DNA from 2 places in the Chromobacterium sp. FG89 genome. Region 1 is predicted to be linked to the other one. Evidence: predicted binding sites of a transcription regulator. Region 1 holds the regulator's gene; the other holds the start of a gene.

What was found. The regulator FNR, encoded in region 1, switches genes on or off when oxygen is low (the NO sensors DNR and NnrR bind a similar motif). The targets are predictions, from matches to a motif close to TTGATNNNNATCAA.
Region 2: the regulator FNR is predicted to act here: its motif matches at 2,634-2,647, upstream of ACODRW_RS18375 (quaternary amine ABC transporter ATP-binding protein).

Annotation. Positions count from the first base shown of each region.
Region 1 is NZ_JBMDIQ010000029.1:38,114-42,524, forward strand. Features, by position in the region: gene ACODRW_RS21460 (alanine/glycine:cation symporter family protein) at 1-371, shown strand, start outside; gene hemN (oxygen-independent coproporphyrinogen III oxidase) at 439-1,845, opposite strand; gene fnr (fumarate/nitrate reduction transcriptional regulator Fnr) at 1,955-2,701, shown strand; gene ACODRW_RS21475 (DUF1853 family protein) at 2,761-3,684, opposite strand; gene ACODRW_RS21480 (RNA methyltransferase) at 3,674-4,411, opposite strand, start outside.
Region 2 is NZ_JBMDIQ010000020.1:49,343-53,753, reverse strand. Features, by position in the region: gene ACODRW_RS18385 (GlxA family transcriptional regulator) at 1-482, opposite strand, end outside; gene ACODRW_RS18380 (ABC transporter permease) at 601-1,464, opposite strand; gene ACODRW_RS18375 (quaternary amine ABC transporter ATP-binding protein) at 1,545-2,591, opposite strand; gene ACODRW_RS18370 (FAD-binding oxidoreductase) at 3,040-4,155, opposite strand; gene ACODRW_RS18365 (aromatic ring-hydroxylating oxygenase subunit alpha) at 4,148-4,411, opposite strand, start outside.

The sequences.
Region 1 (4,411 bases):
GCGCGTCCTTCCTGGCGGTGGCGATGTTCCTGTTCGCCTTTTCCACCATCATCGGCAATTACGCTTACGCCGAGGGCAATGTCGAATTCATCCGCAGCAATAAGGGGATCTTGCTGGCCTTCCGTCTGATCGTGCTGGCGATGGTGATGTTCGGCGCGGTGGCCAGCCTGCCGCTGGTGTGGGATATGGCCGACTTCGCCATGGGCCTGATGGCGCTGATCAATCTGGTGGCCATCGTGCTGCTGTCGCGTTATTTCTTCATTGTGCTGAAGGATTACGAGCGTCAGCTGAAGCGGGGCGAGTCCACCCCGGTGTTCAAGGTGGCGGATTACCCGGAACTGGCCGCCAAGGTGGAAAAAGACATCTGGTAAGCCTGCGTCCGGCTCCAACGATAAACAGCCCGCGTCCTGACGCGGGCTGTTTTGTTGCTAGCCCCGTTCAAATGGTCTTGGAGTAGCGCGCCTGGGTGCGGCGCTCCCGCAGATGGCGGTCGAAGATCATCGCGATATTGCGGATCAGGAAGCGGCCCTTGGGCTCCACCATGATGAAGTCGCCGTCGAAGGACAGCAGGCCCAGTTGCTGGTATTCGCGGATCTGCGGCAGTTCTTCGGCGAAGTACTCGGCGAAGTTGATGCCGTGGATCTCTTCCAGCGCTTCCACCGACAGCGAGAAGCGACACATCAGGCCTTGGATGATGCTGCGGCGCAGGATGTCGTCATTGTCCAGCGTCAGCCCGCGCAACACCGGCAGATGGCCGCTGTCCAGCGCCGCGTAATAACTGTCCAGGTCCTTGGCGTTCTGGCTGTAACAGGGGCCGACCTTGCCGATGGAGGACACGCCAAGACCGATCATGTCGCAGTCCGCATGGGTGGAGTAGCCCTGGAAATTGCGTTGCAGCCGGCCCTGGCGCAGGGCGGAGGCCAGTTCGTCGTCCGGCTTGGCGAAGTGATCCATGCCGATGAAGACATAGCCGGCGTCGGCCAGGCGCTGCACCGAGTCCTGCAGGATGTCCAGCTTGGTTTCCGGCGAGGGCAGATCGGCCTCGTTGATGCGCCGCTGCGGCATGAACACGGTGGGCAGGTGGGCGTAGTTGTACAGCGCCAGCCGGTCCGGCCCGATGGCGATCACCTTGTCCAGCGTGCGGCGCACCGATTCCCGAGTCTGCAGCGGCAGGCCGTAGATCAGATCGACGCTGACGGACTTGAAGCCGGCGTCGCGCGCGGCCTGGATCACCTCCAGTGTTTCCTCTTCGGACTGCACCCGGTTCACCGCCTGCTGCACCGCCGGTTCAAAGTCCTGAATCCCGACGCTGATGCGGTTGAATCCGAGTTCGGCCAGTTTGAAGATTGTCGCCGCGCTGACTTTGCGCGGGTCTATTTCTATGGAATACTCCCCCTCCTTCAAGAACTCGAAATGAGTCTTGAGCAAGGTCATCAATCGTTCCAGTTGCGCGTCGGACAAGAAAGTGGGGGTGCCGCCGCCGAAATGCAGCTGTATCACTTGCTCGCGGCGGCCCAGACAGGAGGCGATCATGCGGACCTCCTTCTCCAGGTAGTCCAGGTACAAGTCCGCTTTGCCGCTGTCCTTGGTGATGATCTTGTTGCAACCGCAGTAGTAGCAGATAGTGTTGCAAAAAGGTATATGAGCGTACAATGATAAAGGTTTCCGGTTGGCGCCGATGCTGCGCTGCCGTAGCCAGTGGATGTAGTCTCTTTCGGCAAAACCCGGCGTAAAGCGATCCGCTGTCGGGTATGACGTATATCTAGGACCTGTCCCGTCGAGGCGCTCAATCAGCGCGCGGTCGAATTCAAAATGGGCAGGAGAAAATGGGTGGGTGGTCTTCATGTCGTATTTGGATGGCAAAACCTCTGGTGGACTGGTAAATTTGCGGAAATCCTGCGAATTTCGCTTTGATAAGGGTCAAGCTTCATCGCAAGCTTGTACTAAACATGCCATGTCCGATCAGAACCATATCTCTTTGCATAACCTGAAGGTCTCCTGCTCCAACTGCAGCCTGAAGGAACTTTGTCTACCTGTGGGGCTTAACCGCGAGGAGCTGACCCAGCTCGACGCGGTGATCCGCCAAAGCCGCCGTTTGAAGCGCGGCGAGTACTTGTTCCGCAGCGGCGAGGGCTTCCGTTCGCTGTTCGCGGTGCGCACCGGCTTCTTCAAGACCAGCGTCGCCAGTCAGGACGGCCGCGAGCAGGTCACCGGCTTCCATATGTCCGGCGAACTGATGGGCCTGGACGGCATTTCCGCCAATGTGCACGGCTGCGACGCCATCGCGCTGGAGGACAGCGAGGTGTGCGAGCTGCCGTTCAGCCGCATGGAGAGCCTGGGCCGCGAAATTCCCACCCTGCAGCACCATTTCTACCGTCTGATGAGCCGCGAGATCGTTCGCGATCAGAATGTAATGTTGTTATTGGGCAACATGAAGGCGGAAGAGCGCTTGGCCGCCTTCCTGCTCAATCTGTCGCAGCGTCTGTCCACCCGCGGCTTCGCCGCCAACGACTTCATCCTGCGCATGAGCCGCGAGGAAATCGGCAGCTTCCTCGGCCTGAAGCTGGAAACCGTCAGCCGCACGCTGTCCAAGTTCCAGCAGCAAGGCTGGATCACCGTCGATCATAAGCACATCCAACTGGTGATGGTGGACGAATTGAAGGCGCTGATTTCCGGCTGCGCTCACGCCAACGGACATTGATTCCGCCGCGCGGGCGGGCAGATGGAAAACGCAAGGCAAGCCCTCGGGCTTGCCTTTTTTCATGGGGCCGGCGCGCAGTCCGCGATTTGCAGCAGCAGCCGCGACAGCGGCGCCTCCTGAGGCCAGCCCGGCGGCACGGCGAAGCCGCGGGCCACTTCATGCCAGTCGCCGTCGGGGCCGGGCTGCAGTTCGGCCAGCAGCTGCGGCGCCTCGGCCTGTTCCAGGCGCGCGCGCAGTTCCGCCGCGTCGGCGGTGTGTTCCGGCGAGCGGCGCGCCGGCGCCAGCCAACTGAGCCTGGGCAGCCAGGCCCAGCGCGAATCCGCATTCAACGCCGGCCAGTCGCCGCGCAGCGGCCAGTATTGCCCGTACAGCGGCTGGGCGCCGGGCGGCGCTTCCGGCGCGGTGTCGCGGGCGTGGAACAGCCAGCCGCTGAGCCGGGCGCCGACCGCGCAGCCCTCAAAGCCCGCCGGCAGCGTCGCTTGCGCCGCCGGGTGGCGGGACAGGCGCAGCTGGGTTTGCAGTTTATGGGCTTTCAGCGCCCAGGCGTCGCGCAGGCTGGGGCCGGTCAAGGTGTCCGCGCTGCGGCCCAGTTGCAGATAGAACTTGCTGGCGGCTTCCAGATGCAGCGGTTGGCCGTCTAGGCGCAGCAGGAAGTCGAACTCGCCGACGGTGCGGCCGTCCGGCGCGCGCACCGGCAGATTGCTGGCCACCAGTTCGATGTGCGGCGCCAGCCGGAACCAGAAGGACAGCAGCCGTTCCGCGTAATGGCCCAGACGGCGGGTGGGCTGGCGCGCCAGCCAGTGCTGAAGTTCGGCAGGATCGGCGTCCAGCGTTTGCAGCAAGGCCGGGCCGTCGGCCCCCAGCAGCCGCTGCGGCGGGATGTCCGCGCCGCTGCGCCAGGGAGAGGGCGCGGAGAGCAGAAAAGCCAGATCGCGCACCGCCGGGTGCGCGTAGGGCAGGGTGAACGGCGGCTTATTCGCCATCCTGTCCGGGCGCGTCGCGGCGGACTTCGCCGTCGGCGGCGCGCTGCACCTGTTTGAGGAAGCCGCGCAGGATGTCGATTTCCTCGCGCAGCAGGCCGGCGCGGTTGAACAGGGTGCGCATCCGGCGCATCATCCGTTCGCTGTTGCGGCGGCGGAAATAGCCTATCTTGTCCATGGTCTGTTCCAGGTGGCCGCAGAAGCCCTCCACCTCGCCCAGCGCCGCCGCGTCGCTGTCGGCGCGCAGATAGTCGACGTCCACGCCGGTGTGGCTGAACAGTTCGTAAGTCATCACCTGCACCGCCATCGCCAGATTCAGCGAGAAGTAGTCCGGGTTGCCGGGGATGGTGACCAGGCGGTTGCATTGTTCGACTTCTTCAATGGACAGGCCGAAGGTCTCGTTGCCGAACACCAGGGCCACTTGTTCGCCGGCGCGGGCGCGCGCCACCAGTTCCGGCGTGGTCTGGCGCGGGGTGGACAGCGGGGTGGTCAGCTCGCGACGGCGGCTGGTCAGCGCGCAGGCGATGGTGACGTCTTGCAAGGCCTCGGCCAGGCTGGACACCACGGTGGCCTGCTCCAGAAGATCCACCGCGCCGGAGGCCAGCGTATTGGCCTCGTCGCTGGGAAACACTTTGGGTTCAACCAGATACAGCCGGCTCAGGCCCATGGTTTTCATCGCCCGGGCGGCGGAGCCGATATTGCCCGGATGGTTGGGGCGGGCCAACACGAT
Region 2 (4,411 bases), on a different contig from region 1:
AAGCGGTCCCGGTCCAGCACAAACAGGTCCGAGGTGAAGCGGGTGCGGGGGAATTCCTCGCTGATGGACAGCAGGTTTTCCCAATGGATGGCGCAGCGGTAGCCGTTCAGCACCCCGGCCCGGGCCAGCGCGAAGGTGCCGGTGCAGATCGATCCCAGCGGCACGCCCTGGGCGGCGAAGCGGCGGATCAGCGCCTGCACCTTGTCGGTGGCCGCCTCGCGCACCTGGCAGCCGCCGCAGACGATGAGCATGTCGTACTGTTGCGGAGGGCCCGGCGCGGAGATCGGCGACAAGCTCAGGCCGTTGCTGGCGCTGACCGGCTCGCCATCCGCCGACAGCAGACTCCAGCGGTACAGCTTCTTGCGCGACAGGTAGTTGGCCATGCGCAACGGCTCCACCGCGTTGGAGAACGCGATCATTGAAAACCGGTCCAGCAGCAAAAAGGCGATATGCGACAACGAGGCGATCTGTTGCGGTCCCATCACGACCTCCAATGTGTGCGTTGCAAGAATTGTTGTTCTGCTCCGAAGCGGTTCGCAGCCGGCCTTGAAAACCGTTGCGCAGGTATTGTTTCGTCCCTGGTTTCCTCCTGTTTCACCCTCAGCCGTCGGCCGCGGCGCCCGCTTCCGGCGCGCGTCCGAAGCTTTCGGTGATCCGGTCCAGGATGATGGCCAGCAGCACCACCGCCAGCCCGCTCTCGAAACCGAGGCCGACGTCCAGCCGCTGTATGCTGGCCAGGACATCGTTGCCCAGGCCGCCGGCCCCCACCATGGAGGCGATGATCACCATGGACAGCGCCATCATGATGGTCTGATTGACCCCGGCCATGATGGACGGCAGCGCGATGGGCAGCTGCACCTTGAACAGCAATTGCCAAGAGGTGCAGCCGAAGGCGTTGCCCGCCTCCACCTGCTCCCGGTTCACCTGGCGGATGCCCAGATTGGTCAAGCGCACCGCCGGCGGCACCGCGAACACCACCGTGGCCAGGATGCCCGGCACCCGCCCCAGTCCGAAGAACATTGCCGCGGGAATCAGATAAACGAAAGCCGGCATGGTCTGCATGAAGTCCAGCGCCGGCCGGACCAGGGCGTTGACCCAGCGCCAGCGCGCGCAGCAGATGCCCAGCGGCACGCCCAGCATCAGACTGACGCAGGTGGCGGACAGGGTCAGCGCCAGCGTGGCGACGGTCTGGCTCCAGAAGCCGGTGGCCCAGATCAGGCCCAGCGCCGCGCAGACGAAGACGGCGAACTTCCAGCCCAGCCGCCACAGGCCGACGCCGGCGAACACGCCGGCCAGCGCCCATGGCGGCACGCCCTGCAACAAGGCCTCCACCTGGGTGGCGAACCAGTCGATGCCGCCGCCGACGGCGTCGAAGGCCCCGGCGTTGTTTTCCAGCAGAAAATGGATGATCTGGTTAACCCAGCTGCCTATCGGCAGCGGGGATTGGGGACTGGTGTCGGCCATGCGGCGTGCTCCTCGTCTCGCCGGACGCGCTCAGGGCGGCGAGAGCCACACGCCCCCGCGCCGGCGACGCCCGTTGGGGTTCAGTGGTGGGCGGCCGCGCTAGGGCGGTGCTGGGACAGCTTGTTGAGCACGCTGCTGGGGGTGATCACGCCCAGGCAGCGGCCGTCGTCGTCGCGCACCTGCAGCGGTTCGGCCTGCCCCTGGAGCCGCAACAGCACATCGGACAGGCTACAGGACGGCTCCACGTGCGGAGCGGCCGTCGCGCGCGGCGGCGGCGCGGCTTCGATCAGATCCTTGGCCTGCAGATAGCGCGAGGTGTCCACGCTCTTGAAGAAGTTGCGCACATAGTCGTCGGCCGGGCATTCGATGATTTCGCGCGGGCTGCCCACCTGCACCAGCCGGCCGCCCTCCATGATGGCGATGCGGCTGCCGATGCGCAGCGCCTCTTCCAGATCATGGGAGACGAAGACGATGGTGCGGCGCTGCTCGCGCTGCAATTGCAGCAGCAAATCCTGCAGCTCGGCGCGCTTGAGCGGGTCCAGCGCCGAGAAGGCCTCGTCCATCAGCATCAGCGAGGGATTGACCGCCAGCGCGCGCACCAGGCCCACCCGCTGCTGCATGCCGCCGGAGAGCTGATGCGGGTACTTGCCGGCGAAGGCGGCCAGCCCCACTTGCTCCAGCACTTCCCGCGCCCGCGCCTCGCGGGCCTTGCGCCCGAGGCCGGCCACTTCCAGGCCGAAGGCGGCGTTGTCCAGCACCGTGCGGTGCGGCATCAGCGCGAAGCTCTGGAACACCATGCTCATGTCGCGGCGGCGCAAGGCCACCAATTGCCTGGGCGACAGCCGGGTCAGGTCCTGGCCGTCCAGCAGGATCTGGCCGGCGCTGGGCTCCAGCAAGCGGTTGATCAGGCGGATCAGCGTGGATTTGCCGGAGCCGGACAGGCCCATCAGCACGAAGATTTCGCCGGCGCGCACCGAGAACGACACGTCGTTGACGCCCACCACCGCCCCGGTGCGCCGAAACACTTCGTCCTTGCTCTCGCCGGCCCGCAGCAAGGACATCACTTCCGCCGGCTTGCCGCCGAACACCTTGTGGAGGTTTCTGACCTCGACCTTGATCGTTTGCATCCCGGCTCCCTTCGGCGCGGCCACTGACAATTCGAAGAATGTTTAATGTAAATCAAGGTTCAAGATAGGAAGGAAGGGCTGGGCCAAGTAAGGGTATTCCGACAACAAGCCGTCCAAATCCGACATCCGCGCGCAAAACCGGCCGGCATAGGCCTGGCCGCCAAATCCAGCGCCGGCTTTCGTCTCCGGCCCGGCCGGCCGGTGTCGTAAAAAAACCGCAATCCGCCGCCGACGGCAAAAACAAAAACGCCGGCCGCGGCCGGGCAGGCGTGAAGGACGGGGAGGCGACGGACGCGCGCGCGGAAGCGGTCAAAGACGGCGGCGCTTCGTGAAGCGTTGTACGGTGAGTACAAGCTCAAAACGCGCAATGCCGCTTGTACATGCCGCTTTTTCGCTCGTTTTCGCCTTGTTTCGCCCTGGCTCGCGAGACTTTGGATTGGACTGGCGCTCAGCGATCCACCACCAGATCGCTCAAGGGCAAGCTGCAGCAAGGCAGGAAATAGCCCTGCTCCACTTCGCGCGGCCGGATGCCGCCCTGGTGCCGCATGTCCACCCGGCCTTCCAGCAGACGGCTCTTGCAACTGCCGCACACGCCGCGGGTGCAGGAGGCCGGCAGGCGCATGCCCTTGGCCAGCGCCGCCGCCAGCACCGTCTGCCCCGGCGCCACCGACAAATCGTCCCCCGTTTTGGCGAAGCGCACATTGAAGCCGCGGCCCTCGACGCCGGGCTGCGGCGTCCGCACCGCCTCGTCCGGCGGCGCCGCGCTGAGTTCGGCGAAATTGAAGCTTTCCTCGTGATAGCGACTCATGTCGAAACCGCACTGGCGCAGCAGCTCGCGCACTGCGGCCATATAGGGCGCGGGGCCGCAGCAGAACACCTGGCGCGCGTGCAGATCCGGCGCCATGCGCTCGATCAGCGTCCGGTCCAGCCGGCCGATCAGGCCGGCCCAATCCGGCTCTCCCGCCCGGTTTTCGCAAATCACCGCCTGGCTGAAAGTGGGGTGGATGCTGGCCAGCAGGCTCAATTCCTTGCGAAACACGATGTCGCGCGGCGAGCGCGCGCTGTGCACGAACAGGATGTCGGCGCCGGAGGCCAGATCGGTCAGCGCCCGGGTCATCGACATCAGCGGGGTGATGCCGCTGCCGGCGGACAGAAAGAGATAGGGCGAAGCAGCGTGGCGCGCATAGCTGAACTCGCCGGCCGGCCCCAAGACCCGCAGCGCCATTTCCGGGCGCAGATGCTCGTGCAGCCAAGAGGAAACGACGCCGCCGGGAATGCGCTTGACGGTGATGGACACCCGGTCCGGCCGGGTGGGCGTGGACGACAGCGTGTAGCAGCGGTTGACCGCGGCGCCGTCGATGTCCAGTTCCAGCGTGATGAACTGGCCGGGCAGATAAGGGAAGCGGCGCGGCGGCTCGGCGCGGAACACGAAGGTTTTGACATCGTGGGTTTCCTCCCGCGCCTGAACGCAGACGAGCAGGCTGTCCTCGCCGGCCCGCCACAGCGGCAGATCGGCGGCTGACGGGAGATCATCCAATGGGCTGGCCGGCGGCGCGCTATTCATGGCCGCGCCGTTCCCGCTCCAGGCCGTCGCCCAGCCGCTGCGCGTACCAGTGGGTGAATTTCTCCACCAAGGCCTCGGTGTAGGGCGAATAAGGACCGGGCCGATAGGCGGAGCCGTTGATGCCGCGCTGCGACTCCTCCACCAGCCGGCGGTCCTGCTGATTGGTGGCTTTCCATACCCGGGTGAGGTTGTCCACCTCGTAGTCCACGCCCTCCTCCGCGTCCTTGCGCACCAGCCAGGTGGTGCGCACCAGCGT